Regions from separate parts of the Bacillus sp. ABR genome, predicted to be linked through region 2. Evidence: a T-box and tRNA genes for the amino acid it is inferred to sense, from the RefSeq annotation. Region 2 holds a T-box; the other holds one or more tRNA genes.

Region 1 (7,096 bases), on a different contig from region 2:
GTCATGCTCTACGAGCGGCAAGCCATAGTGACTGTCGACCGCTGTATCACCATGTCCCGGGAAATGTTTTAGTGTGGAAATGGTCTTTTCCTTTTGAAGTCCTTTCATGGTTTGAAGGCCAAGTCTAGAGACAAGAGCAGGATCAGAGCTAAAGGAACGGACACCAATGACGGGGTTGTTTGGGTTGTTATTCACATCAAGCACAGGAGAGAAGTTTGTATTAATCCCCAAGGCGTTTAATTCTTTTCCGATGATTTTTCCTGTGTCATATGCATTTTTTTTGCTTCTAGAGGCACCAATCGACATATTTCCTGGGAAATGTGTTCCCTTTTGTAACCTTGTGACGATTCCGCCTTCTTGATCAATAGAAATGAGTAAAGGAATGTTTGGTGATGCTTTTTGAAATTCGTGGGTGAGTTTCACGGTTTGTTCCGTATCAACGACATTCTCCGCAAATAAGATGACACCACCTAGATGATATTTTTCTACAAGGTGAGATACTTCGTTATTCATCTTTGTGAAGCCTGTAGGTGCGGATTCATCTTTTGTTTGCCAATTGCGAAAGTCCGGCATGAGCATTTGACCTATCTTTTCATCCAGTGACATGTCTTGAACCATTTGTTTAGCGGTGGGCAGAGAGGCAGAGCTAACCTTTTCCGTTGGAATGGAAGAGGTTAGCAGGGCTAAAACTAGTGCAGCGGGAAAGAGAGCTTTCAACATCGAATTCCTCCTTTTACTTAAAAGATTCGTAGATTGCAGTCATGATGCTTCCATAAGTACCAGTTGGGAACAGGTCACCTTCAAATTGATTAGGATTGGTTTCTGGTGAAACAACGGGTGAATGTTTCTTATTCGTCAGCAAGACGACACCTAAATTGTGTTTAGGATCAATCAACGTCATTGTGCCGGTCCAGCCAGTATGTCCATAGGCTTCGTTACTTGCATATTTTCCAAACATCCATTCCATGTCAGTATGACCGTTTTTTCTCCAGCCTAGCCCGTAAGTTGGGTTCGTATCAGAGGAGGCTGTAAAGAGATCGATGGAAGCTTGATCAAAGATGGTTGTTTTTCCATAGCCTCCTTTGTTAAGCATCAGCTGAAGCAGCACGGCCATATCTGAGGTATTCGAGAAAAGTCCAGCGTGGCCGGAGATACCTGCCATTGAGTAATATGCTTTCTCGTCGTGTACTTCACCTAGCAGGGTGTACCGTCGGATGTTTTCAAAATCGATTACACCGTCTCGTGAATTGCCTAAACGTTCTGTTGCTGCAAAATGCTTCGGCTTGAAGCCTTTTTGCAGCGGATTGAACATTGTGTGTTTGAGACCTAACGGCCGATAAATGGTTGACTCGACATATTGATCAAGAGGCATGCCTGTTTTCTTCTCGATGATCATGCCTAGCAGCATGTAATCAATGTCACTATAAATGTGCTGGGTACCTGGCTTGTATTGCAGCGGTACTTTTGGCAGCCATTTCATCGTTGTTTTTCTATCTTGAGAATAAAAAGAGCCAGCTGATTCTTTGCTATAAAATAAGACACTGGAAGGGAGACCGGCAGAATGGGTGAGAAGATCCTTTACCCGGAGCTGGTCTTTACCGGTTACCTTTGCATCAGGTTCATCCTGAAAATCTGGAAGGATGGTCTGTATTTTTTCGTTGACATCAAGTTTTTTCTCGTAGACAAGCTTTTGCAGGGCATAGTTGGTCGCATACATTTTTGTATTGGATGCCAAATCGAATAGTGTATCCTTTTTCATTTTTTTATATGATTTGAGCGCTGTTGTACCATCGTATTTTTGCCGGTAGCCATAGGCTTTTTGATGGACGATCTTTCCGTCCTTGATAATGATGAGAGCGGCTCCTGGAAATCCTGCTTTGATGTCATTTTGAATCATTTGATCAACCTTCCTCAGCTGCCTGGAAGAAAAACCTACTTGTTCCGGTCGTTTTGCTTTTTTTAAGACGGGATATTCTTCAGGTGCTGTTTTAGACAAAGACGATACAGGATGGGAGCTAGTTGCAAATGTTTGTACTGGTAACCCAAGGAGCATGAGCAGACATGTGATCAAGAGAAAACATTTCTTCAAGGTCTAGACCTCCTTATTGATTGTGATCCTCGAATTCAACAGCCATATCATCATGAAATCCAAATAAGTATGTGAAGAAAAATCCAGCAACATATGCGATAAATAGTCCAATTAAGTAAAGAAGCATTTGATGTGTGTGAACAATAAAGGTTAATGGAAGACCAGATACACCGATGGCTTTCGTCGCGATTTGGAAGTAGGCTTGAAAAGCGCCGCCGATTCCTGCACCAAGACAAGCGGTGAGAAATGGTCGTCCTAGCGGGAGTGTGACACCAAAAATGAGTGGTTCACCAATGCCCAGCATCCCAGAAGGAAGTCCACCAGCAATGGCTCTTTTGAGCTTTTTCTTTTTTGTTTTCATATATATGGCGAATGCAGCGCCTACCTGTCCTGCACCGCCCATAGCGAGAATTGGCAGAAGCGGGTCATCTCCAATTGAATTGATGAGTTCCATATGAATCGGTGTCAGCCCTTGATGAAGTCCTGTTACAACAAGTGGAAGGAAGGTCGCACCAAGAACAAATCCTGCGAAGATTCCGCCCATATTTAATAAGTAAGTCAGTCCTGAGGTGATGGCATCAGATATAAATCCGCCGACTGGCATGAAGACAACATACGTGAAAATGCCTGTAATGAGTAGTGTGATGGTAGGTGTGACGATGATATCAAGAGATTGCGGGACGAAGCGTCTAATTCGGGTTTCCACAAGTGCCATAAAGATGGCGGCTAGAAGAACACCGATGAGTCCGCCTCTGCCTGGTAGAATATTTGTGCCAAATAACATAATGTCTGCGGAGGCTGGGTTAATAATGAGAATACCAGCTAATGCGCCTAATGCAGGAGAGCCTCCAAATTCCTTTGCGGCGTTTGTTCCGACTAATATCCCTAGGTAGGCGAAAAGGCCAGAACCTATAACTGTTAAAATAACTGCGGCTTGAGATTTTTCGTCAAGCCAGCCTGCTTGCACGATCGCTTTTGTAATCCCAGTAATAAGCCCTGAAGCAACAAGTGCCGGAATGATTGGAATGAAAATGCTGGCAATCCGCCGTAAGAACAGCTTGAACGGTGTGCGGTTTTTTTGTGAAATGGCTTGCTTGTTTTTTTGTGCTTCGTTGTTTAAATCATAAGAGCCAGACGCATTTAGAAGCTGTTCAAACGCACTTGATACTTGGTTGACAACGCCGGTACCTAAAATGATTTGAAGCGTTTCTGCTTCGACGACGCCAATGACGCCATCGAGTTCTTTGATTGCTGTGATGTGAACTTTTTCATTATCGATCGGTGTAATTCGAAGACGTGTCATACAATGTGTATGGGAAGAGATATTTTCAGAACCACCACAGAGTGAAAGAATGTCTTTCGCCAACTGCTGATATTTCTTTTGATGACTCATGTTGAATCCCCCTTTGTTTTTCGTTTCATGGAGCGGATGGCATGCCTTGTCTTGTCAATATATTGGGCTGTCTCTTCATATTGACGAGAAGCTAAACTGAGGAACAAGACATCAATTAAGTAGAGCTGTGCCATTCTAGAGGAAGTGGCAGCACTGCGAAAAGGTGCTTCATTGGAACCGGACGTCGATAGGTGAACATCACATAAAGCAGAAACGCTAGTATGACCTGGATGTGTTAAAGCAATGGTTTTCACTTGGTTGTCTTTTGCGAGCTGAAGGGCTTGAATGATGTCTAACGTTTCTCCTGAAAAGGAGATACCAAACACAATGTCATTCTCTCCTGCATTTGCGATGACCGTAGATGCAATGTGCATGTCAGTGAAGGCTGTCGCTGCATAGTTAATTCTGAGAAATTTCTGCTGGGCATCAGCTGCGACGATGCCAGATGCACCAACACCGATAAAATGAATTTGGTTTGCATTCAGCAGTAATTGAACAGCCTTTTCTAAAGCATCTGCATTTAAAATAGAAGCGGTGTCCTTAATCGATTGAATCGAGTTTCCAGCTGTTTTTTGAATAATGGATTGAAGTGGTTCATCTTGTTCGATATCTCTGTAGCCTTGTTTATCGTCATGCATCAAGTCTCCAGCGATCCGCATTTTTAAATCTTGATAGCCATCCAGCCCGAGAGATTTACAAAGACGGATGACTGCAGAGCTGCTTGCGCCGGCTGCCTGACTGATTTCGTGTACTGTACTTTTAATGACTTTGTCAGGATGGGCAAGGATATAGTCTGCAATGATTTTTTCAGATTGGGGGAGCTTTGATTTGATTGTGTGTAGTAGGGTAAGTCCGCCTGCTGACATGAGCTCTGCCTCCTTTAGGATTGATAACGTGAGATCGCTTTGTCGATATGACCATTCGTTTTGCTCAGTAAATCTTTGGCTGTTTTCTTGTCTGTGTTTGTTTGGAGCATGACGATGGCGGTTTTGACTTCTAAGTCTGCTGCTTCGAGAGTCTTCACGGCTTGTTCGTAGGAAGCATTTGTCACATGTTGAATGATGGTGATGGCGCGTTCTTTTAATTTATGATTGCTGACTTTTACATCAACCATCAAGTTTTCATATACTTTGCCTTGTCTGATCATGACTGAGGTGGAAAGCATATTTAAAATCATTTTATGAGCGGATGCTGCTTTCATTCTTGTTGACCCAGTGATGGCTTCTGGTCCTACAATGACCTCAATGGCGCAATCTGCAAGCTCGCTAATTTCTGCTTGTTCATTGCAGCTGAGTGCTACTGTTTTAGCTCCAATTGACTTTGCATAGTTTAAAGCGCCGATGATATAAGGTGTCCTGCCGCTTGCGGCAATTCCGACGACTGTATCTTTTGATGTCAGGTGGATGTGTACTAAATCCTGTTTGCCGGCTTCTTCACTATCTTCCACATCTTCGGCAGCTTGAGAAAAAGCTGAGTCTCCGCCTGCCATGATGCCTACAATGACATCAGGTGAGACGCTATAGGTTGGGGGACATTCGACAGCATCCATTACGCCAATTCGGCCGCTTGTTCCGGCGCCTAAATAAACGAGTCTGCCTCCATTTGAGATGGATTCATAGGCAAAGTCACTTGCTGTTTTGACATGGGGAAGTACAAGGTTGACTGCTTGAGCGACCTTCCTATCTTCTTCATTAATCATCTGGAGTATTTCAAGCGGATTTGCTTGAGAAATTCCCATTGTGTTGGGGTTTCTTGATTCTGTTGTCAAAGAACGCAGTTGAGATGGCTGCATGTGACATACCTCCTTATTTCTTCATTTTCAGTATATTGAGTATGATATGAAATTTCAATATTATATTTGAATATTGAAATTATATTTCAGCCGAAATGTTGAATAAATAGGGAGTAAATAGTTAGAAAATAAAAAAAATAAAAATCCCCTTTACAAAAGGGGGACAACCTGTATATAATAACTTTTGTCAGCTTCACGGAAACAACAAACTTGACAAACTGGCCCGTTGGTCAAGCGGTTAAGACACCGCCCTTTCACGGCGGTAACACGGGTTCGAATCCCGTACGGGTCACCATGATGTGGAGGATTAGCTCAGCTGGGAGAGCATCTGCCTTACAAGCAGAGGGTCGGCGGTTCGAGCCCGTCATCCTCCACCATATGCCGGTGTAGCTCAACTGGTAGAGCAACTGACTTGTAATCAGTAGGTTGGGGGTTCAAGTCCTCTTGCCGGCACTGTTTTATCTTTATCAATTCCATATGTGGAGGGGTAGCGAAGTGGCTAAACGCGGCGGACTGTAAATCCGCTCCCTCCGGGTTCGGCGGTTCGAATCCGTCCCCCTCCACCATTTTTGGGCTATAGCCAAGCGGTAAGGCAACGGACTTTGACTCCGTCATGCGTTGGTTCGAATCCAGCTAGCCCAGTTAAGACACCTTTTTGAAAAAGGTGTCTTTTTTTATGTTGGCAGAGGGACTGTATAACTATTCAAAATGTTGTCGAGTTGAGTCAGAAGGCATCAAGAAAGTAAAATATAAGCATGAACGGAAAGGGGATGTACATATGGGAGAGCAAAAGAAGGTCACGATTATTGGAGTTCCAATGGACTTGGGTCAAACGAGAAGGGGCGTCGATATGGGCCCGAGTGCGATTCGTTGTGCAGGCGTAAAAGAAAAATTGGAAACGCTCTCATTTGATGTAGAGGATCTTGGAGATATTCCAGTTGAACAAAGAGATGATGAGAAAGGTTTATATACAAGTGAAAAGCTGAAAAATTTGACGGAGAATGCTGGGGCAAATCAGCTGCTTGCTGAGAAGGTTGACAGTATTGTGCAATCTGGTTCGTTTCCGCTCATTTTAGGCGGTGATCACAGCATTGCGATTGGCACACTTGCTGGGGTAGCCAAGCATTATGAAAACTTAGGGGTCATTTGGTATGATGCACACGGGGATTTGAATACGGAGGAAACCTCTCCTTCTGGAAATATTCATGGCATGCCGCTTGCTGTCAGTCTCGGTTTTGGGCATGCTGATTTAACGAATATTGGCGGTTATTCGCCTAAATTGAAGCCTGAAAATGTCGTTATAATTGGTGCTCGATCTTTAGATGAAGGAGAGCGGGCATTGATTCGAGAGAAAGGCATTAAAGTGTATACGATGCATGAAATTGATCGTTTAGGGATGACAAGGGTGATGGAGGAAGCGATTGCGTATCTAAAGGAGAGAACAGATGGTGTCCATCTGTCGCTTGATTTAGATGGATTAGATCCAGCGGAATGCCCTGGTGTAGGTACTCCGGTAGCAGGGGGCATTAGTTACCGGGAGAGTCATCTCGCAATGGAGCTTTTAGAGGAGGCGGGTATTTTAACGTCTGCTGAATTTGTTGAAGTAAATCCGGTTTTAGATGAGAAAAACAAAACCGCTGAAGCGGCAGTTGCGTTAATTGGTTCATTAATGGGTGAAAAGCTATTGTAGAGCGGGACTTGTTCCCGTTCTTTTTTTGTTTTGGGAAAATTTAAGGATATGTTAAGGTTTTTACCGGTTGATAAGCGTAACACACTGTCAAAAATTTGTTACACTATTTTTTAGAGGAGAATGAAACCTTTT
Region 2 (7,096 bases):
GTCGTAGAAGAGAGTGCGAAAGCTGCCAATATCGCTTTACGACGTTTGAAAAATTAGAAGAATTACCGCTGATTGTGGTGAAAAAAGAAGGAATTCGAGAAGAATTCAGCCGCGAAAAAATGCTGAGAGGACTTATCAAAGCGTGTGAAAAGCGTCCTGTCGCTTTAAAGCAGCTGGAGGATGTCTGCTTTAATATCGAAAAAGAACTGCGCAATCAAGGCATGTCAGAAGTGAAAAGCGAGCTTGTAGGTGAAATGGTGATGGACGAGCTGGCGAAAATTGATGAAGTGTCTTACGTTAGGTTTGCCTCGGTTTACCGGCAGTTTAAAGACATCAATGTCTTTATTGATGAATTAAAAGATCTATTAAAGAAAGAACGCTAAAAAGAGCTGGAGATTCTTCATGCTCTTTTTCCTGCGTAAAGCGTAAAACGCAAAAAGAGTGTACAATGGAAACAATCGCAATTCATGGGGAGGATCAGCAAATGACAGAGCATTGGAAGGAAGTGCTAGCCGTCGATCCGTATGTCGTCAAAAGCGCTTCATTGCTCGGTGACATCGATAGACAGCTCATCACTCTTTTATATCAGCCGCTTATTGGCATGTCCGCTTTCAGCTTATACATGACGCTTTGGGGAGAGCTGGAACAAAATCGTATGTGGGGAAAACCTGCACCTCATCGGCAGCTCATGGTCATGCTGCAGACGAATTTAAATGATATTTTTGAGGAACGTTTAAAGCTTGAAGCAATCGGCTTACTCCGCACATATGAACAGGAAACGGAAGAAGGCAGACTGTTTACATATGAGCTTGTACCGCCGCTAAGACCGGATGAATTTTTCCAAGATGGTATGCTGAATGTCCTGCTGTACCATCGTGTAGAGAAAGCAAAATATATGCAGCTTCGTGATTATTTCTCTTATCCAGGTGTTCCTGCAGAAGCAAAGAACATTTCACGGTCGTTTGAAGAAGTCTTTCACGTGTTGCAGCCAGGCGAACGCAAGATGACAGAAGAGATTCATCAGGCGACATCGCTTGATCAAGGCTATGAATATGTGACCGTTGGATCGAGTCAGCCGGCACCACTCTCAGACGAATCCTTCGATTTCGATCTATTGTTAGCGGGTATGTCTGACATGATGATTCCAAGAAAGGCTTTGACTAAGCAGGTAAAAGAAACAATTAAGAAGTTAGCTGTTGTATACGGCATCACCCCGCTTCAAATGCAAAATATTGTAGCAGGTGCATGCGGTTCGGATCAAATGATCTCAACAGAAGAGCTGAGAAAAGCAGCAAGAGACTGGTACCAAATTGAATACAGAGGCGAACAGCCAAAGCTGATTGATCAAAAACAGCCAAGACACTTGCGGCAAGATGCTTCAAAGACGCCGGCAGCGGATACTCCAGATGCAAAATTGATTGAAAAGCTGGATCATATTTCGCCTAGAGAGCTGCTAAAAGACATGGCAGATGGCATTGAGCCGACGTATGCCGACCTAAGAATTGTCGAAGATATCATGCTCGAGCAGCAGCTAGAGCCAGGTGTCATGAATGTTCTCATCTACTATACCTTACTCAAAACAGATATGAAGCTGTCGAAAACATACATGCAAAAAATCGCCGCTCATTGGGTAAGAAAGAAAATCAAAACCGTTGCTGCGGCGATGAAAATTGCCAAAGAAGAGAACAGACAAATGACAGAGTGGGCGCAGCAGAAAAAGCAGCGCAGCACATATGGTTCAGGAAAAGTCGTCAGGGAAGAGAAACTGCCTGACTGGATGAAAGAAACCGAAACGAAAGAACAGCCGGCAAAAGAGCAAACGGACAATCTGTCTACAGAAGACCTCGAACGAGAAAAAGAAAAACTGTTAGATCAGTTTAAAAATATGAAAAAGTACAATGCACATTAAGGTGAGGTGAGATGGGATGAAACCGATCGGTCGTTCATTTGAACAGCTAAAAGGACGAGTAGATTTTCGCGTGAGATACAATCAGATTAAAGAAAGTGTGTTATCTGATGAAGATGTGAAGGCCTTTTTACAGAAGCATCAAGAAGAAATACATGAAGACATGATCAATCGCAGCTTGAACCGGCTCTTTGAATATGTGCAGCAGTCGAAGGGTTGCTCTTACTGCTTAGATGACGAAAACGTCAATGCCATTTTAGATGGGTATCACCCGAAGCTTGTAATCAAAGGTCAGAGTATTGATATTGAATATTCCCCTTGTCCAGTCAAGCTGCGGCTCGATAGACAGAAAAAACAGCAAGAGCTGATGAAAAGCATGTATATTCCGCAAAATGTCCTTCAAGCGACGTTCGCTGATCTGAACGTTGTGGGAAGACAAGAGGTCATCCAAAAAGTAGGTCAATTCCTCCAAAGCTATGATGAGACTGGAAAAGGAAAAGGCTTGTATTTACACGGAAAATTTGGAGTAGGAAAAACGTATATTCTGGCAGCCATTGCGCAGCAGCTAGCGGAGAAAGAATACCCATCTCTCCTTGTTTACGTGCCTGAATTTGTGAGAGAGTTAAAAAATTCGTTAGCTGATCATACGCTAGAAGAAAAGCTGAATATGGTTAAATCCACCCCGATTTTAATGCTTGATGATATTGGAGCAGAATCGATGACAAGCTGGGTGCGGGATGAGCTGCTCGGTACGATCTTACAATACCGTATGGCAGAGCAGCTGCCGACGTTTTTCTCTTCTAATTTCTCACCAAATGAGCTGAAGCATCACTTTACGTACTCACAGCGCGGGGAAAAAGAAGAGGTCAAAGCCGCTCGTTTAATGGAACGGATTCTCTATTTAGCAGAGCCGGTCTTGCTCGAAGGAGAAAATCGCCGTCATTTATAAAAACGTATGTCACCTGAAGGAGGAGCAAATGAAATGAACAAAAGAAAATGGCTGCTTTTTCTTGTGATTGGCATTCTTGCTGCTGCGTTGTGGTGGCTGAATAAACAGCATCTTCAGCTCGCGCCGAAAGATGTGAAGAATTGGGTGCTTCAATTTGGGATACTGGCTCCCTTTGTTTTTCTTTTCTTATCTCTTTTTCGCCCGTTTGTTCTCGTCCCGATTACAGTCTTTTCGCTGGCAGCAGGTTTGGCATTCGGCAGTGTCCTTGGGACGATTTATGCCCTCATTGGGGCGACAGCCGGGGCAACAGGCTCCTTCATGATTGCGTCAACCTTTCGTGCGAAAAAGAAGGAAACGGAATCAAACAGCCGGAAGCTGAAAGCGGTGACGTCCCGCATTCAGGAGCATGGATTTCTTTATATTTTGTTATTGCGTATTGCACCGATTCATTTTGATTTTGTCAGCTATGCGGCAGCCGCTTCACGTGCAAATTATCGTGCATTTGTGGCAGCCACCTTTTTAGGCTTAATACCGGGTACAATTGCGTTAAATGTTCTCGGCTCAAGCTTTGTCAGCGGCAATTATGCCGCCTTAGTGGTTGTTTGTTTGATTTATTTGATCTTTATCTCCGTTCCACTCATTTTAAAAAGAAAGATGCCTGATTTATTTTAGGCGTCTATTTTTTATGTTTCCCCCATATATATGTAACAGATGTCGTTAGGGGGGACAAACATGCTTGAAATAATCTTTGAAGATGAATATGATACCGCCGCTTTTTTACATCTTGCTGAACACTTGGACAGTCGGCATCACATGTCAATTCAACAAGGGAAAGACCGGCTTCTCATAGAGGCGAAGGAATCAGAAGAAGCACTTGAGCACATTGTGCGGCCATTATTGGTTCACTTTTTTTTGGAATGCAAAGAAAATGAGCGCATGCGCAGCATCCTTGAAAACACCTATTTATTTAAAGATCCCGAAGAGCAGCACCAAATTCTTTCCATCGCTCACAGTATCATGAACGGGGACTTAGATGATATTCCCGGCATTCAGCAAGAGCCGTCAAGAGAAGCCCTTTTAAAAAAGGAGCTTGAGGCAATTTCTTTACAGCAAGGTGTTTTTTCAATTGGTTCATTTATGACATTTAGGCTGTCAGAGTATGATCGAAGGCTGAAGAACTATGTTGAAGTGTCCATTGAAGAATACAAAATGGAGCAAGAGTATCAAAACTTCATTCAATCGCTTCGAGACTATGTGATGGCAAGAGAGCCTAGGCTCGAAAAAGTACATGTTGTGCATCAGGACCGCCTGGTGATTTGGGAATTTCGCTACGCTTCTGAGCGTGATCAAAAACAATACATAGACAGACAGTTTGTAAGAGAGCATCCAATGTATATTGATTCGCAGCTGATTGCACCGCTTGTCTCCATTGCACCGCAAAAAATTGACCTATTTACAAATGATACAGGTCACTCGATGGTGCAAACGATTCAAAATATTTTTCAAGAAAGGGTCGAGGTGTTCCCATCTCATTCATTCCAAGAGCACAATGTTCAATTTGTACATGACCATTTCGACAAGAAAAGTGAAAAGCTTTCTTGATTTTCACGAAAAAACGTTTTATAATACGGTGTAACTTCATACAGAGACCGTATTGATAAGGACATGAACAAATGAACACCCGCTTAAAGAGAGGGAAGCCGCGGCTGAAAGCTTCCTAGCAGAGGACCATTTGCTTTACCACCTTTGAACATCAGCTGTGAACTTTTTAGTAATGGCTGACGGGAATTCCCGTTATCGAACCGCAAGCCGTATTTGCTTATGAAAAGCAAGCTGCAAGTACGGGAAAAAGGGTGGAACCACGATTCCGTTTATTCAACCTCGTCCCTTTCCAGGGGGCGGGGTTTTTATATTGCCAAAAAAAGGAGTGACCAGAGATGTCAGAACAAATTCAACTTACATTTCCAGATGGAGCAGTCAAGGAGTTTGACAAAACAGCGACAACAGAAGACATCGCGGCATCAATTAGCCCGGGCCTAAAGAAAAAAGCACTTGCCGGTAAATTGAACGGTAAAGAAATAGATCTGCGTACGCCGCTATTAGAAAGTGGAACAATCGAGATCATCACAGATAAAAGTGAAGAAGCACTCGACATTATGCGCCACAGCACAGCCCATTTGCTAGCGCAGGCGATCAAACGCCTGTATGGAAAAGAACATCACGTTCAGTTTGGCGTAGGTCCTGTCATCGAAAATGGCTTCTACTATGATGTGGACATCGATGTAGCCATCACACCTGAAGACTTACCAAAGATTGAAAAAGAAATGAAGAAAATCATTAACAGCAATCTGCCAATTGAGCGAATTGAAGTATCAAGAGAAGAAGCGAAAAAGCGCTTTGAAGCGATTGGTGATGAGTTGAAGCTTGAGCTGTTAGAGGCGATTCCAGAAGGTGAAGCTGTGACGATTTATGAGCAGGGTGAATTCTTTGACCTCTGCCGCGGGATTCACTTGCCGTCTACAGGGAAAATCAAAGAGTTTAAACTGTTAAGCCTTGCAGGTGCATACTGGAGAGGTGACAGTAACAACCAAATGCTTCAGCGTATTTACGGAACAGCTTTCTTCAGCAAAGAAGATTTAAATGAGCATTTACGTCTGCTTGAAGAAGCGAAAGAACGCGATCACCGTAAGCTTGGAAAAGAGCTGAAGCTGTTTGCAAATTCCCAAAAAGTTGGTCAAGGACTTCCGCTTTGGCTGCCAAAAGGCGCAACGATCCGCCGCGTCATCGAGCGTTACATTGTCGATAAAGAAGTGCGTCTTGGCTATGAGCATGTGTACACACCAGTTCTTGCGAATGTTGAGTTGTATAAAACATCAGGACACTGGGCGCATTATCAAGAAGACATGTTCCCCGTGATGGAAATGGACAACGAAGATCTTGTTCTTCGTCCGATGAACTGTCCGCACCATATGATGATTTACAAAAACGAGCCGCACAGCTATCGCGAATTGCCAATTCGTATTGCAGAGCTTGGTACAATGCACCGCTATGAAATGTCAGGTGCCTTATCCGGCCTTCAGCGTGTCCGCGGTATGACATTAAACGATGCACACATCTTTGTTCGTCCAGATCAAATCAAAGACGAGTTCATCCGTACAGTTCGCTTAATTGAAGAAGTGTATCAAGACTTTGGCTTGAATGACTACACATTCCGCTTATCTTACCGTGATCCAGAAGATACTGAGAAGTATTTCGATGACGATGCGATGTGGAATAAAGCACAATCGATGCTGAAGGATGCAATGGACGAGCTTGGCCACGATTATTATGAAGCAGAAGGCGAAGCAGCATTTTATGGTCCGAAGCTTGATGTACAAGTGAAGACAGCTCTTGGAAAAGAAGAGACATTATCCACTGTACAGCTTGATTTCTTACTTCCAGAACGCTTCGATCTCACATATATCGGAGAAGATGGAAAGCACCATCGTCCAGTCGTCATTCATAGAGGCGTTGTTTCTACAATGGAACGCTTCGTTGCCTTCTTAATTGAAGAATACAAAGGAGCGCTGCCAACATGGCTGGCACCTGTACAATTCCAAGTCATCCCGGTTTCACCGTCTGTTCATTTAGACTATGCGAAAAAAGTGCAAGAACGTTTACAGCTTGAAGGTCTTCGTGTAGAGCTTGACAGCCGTGATGAAAAGATCGGATACAAAATTAGAGAAGCGCAAATGCAAAAGATTCCGTACATGCTTGTTGTCGGAGATCAAGAAGCAGAAAATGGCGCTGTCAATGTTAGAAAATATGGGGAACAAGATTCAGAAACAATGGATCTTGAAGCCTTTGTGAAACATGCAGTAGCAGAAGCGAAAAAATAATGAAGCAGCCAGTGATTCTTTTTAGATCACTGGCTTTTTTCTTTTTGGAAAACTTTCTCCAATAGTGATCCAATTCCTAAAAAGAGACGTTTAGATAGTACAAAAGTAAGGGTAAGTATGTACTATTGGTTTGAGACAAATTGGGGGAATGAAATCGATGAAGCAAACAACAAACACTTTATCGTCACAAGTATTGGAGCAATCAGCTGTTCTTCGTGCTTTAGAGCACTCGCTGGCAATGATTGAATTTAATGTGGCAGGTGAAGTTCTATGGGTGAACGATATTTTTGCAAAAGCCATGGGATATTCTAAAGAAGAGATGATCGGTCTTAAACATAGACAGTTTTGTCCTCCACATATTAC

The links. The T-box of region 2 lies ahead of thrS (threonine--tRNA ligase). A T-box ahead of a tRNA ligase gene usually reads a tRNA of that ligase, here a tRNA-Thr.
Region 1: it encodes a tRNA-Thr, which carries the amino acid that the T-box ahead of thrS (threonine--tRNA ligase) is inferred to sense. The anticodon was not compared.

The regions. Positions count from the first base shown of each region.
Region 1 is NZ_JAOYSL010000004.1:5,512-12,607, forward strand. It holds gene OIT90_RS13495 (glycoside hydrolase family 3 protein) at 1-720, opposite strand, end outside; gene pbp4b (penicillin binding protein PBP4B) at 734-2,089, opposite strand; gene OIT90_RS13505 (PTS transporter subunit EIIC) at 2,103-3,482, opposite strand; gene OIT90_RS13510 (MurR/RpiR family transcriptional regulator) at 3,479-4,348, opposite strand; gene murQ (N-acetylmuramic acid 6-phosphate etherase) at 4,363-5,274, opposite strand; tRNA gene OIT90_RS13520 (tRNA-Glu) at 5,495-5,569, shown strand; tRNA gene OIT90_RS13525 (tRNA-Val) at 5,576-5,651, shown strand; tRNA gene OIT90_RS13530 (tRNA-Thr) at 5,655-5,727, shown strand; tRNA gene OIT90_RS13535 (tRNA-Tyr) at 5,756-5,840, shown strand; tRNA gene OIT90_RS13540 (tRNA-Gln) at 5,845-5,916, shown strand; gene rocF (arginase) at 6,053-6,964, shown strand.
Region 2 is NZ_JAOYSL010000002.1:713,299-720,394, reverse strand. It holds gene nrdR (transcriptional regulator NrdR) at 1-383, shown strand, start outside; gene dnaB (replicative helicase loading/DNA remodeling protein DnaB) at 485-1,909, shown strand; gene dnaI (primosomal protein DnaI) at 1,926-2,855, shown strand; gene OIT90_RS09140 (TVP38/TMEM64 family protein) at 2,889-3,527, shown strand; gene ytxC (putative sporulation protein YtxC) at 3,588-4,457, shown strand; T-box leader at 4,501-4,747, shown strand; gene thrS (threonine--tRNA ligase) at 4,793-6,733, shown strand; gene OIT90_RS09125 (methyl-accepting chemotaxis protein) at 6,891-7,096, shown strand, end outside.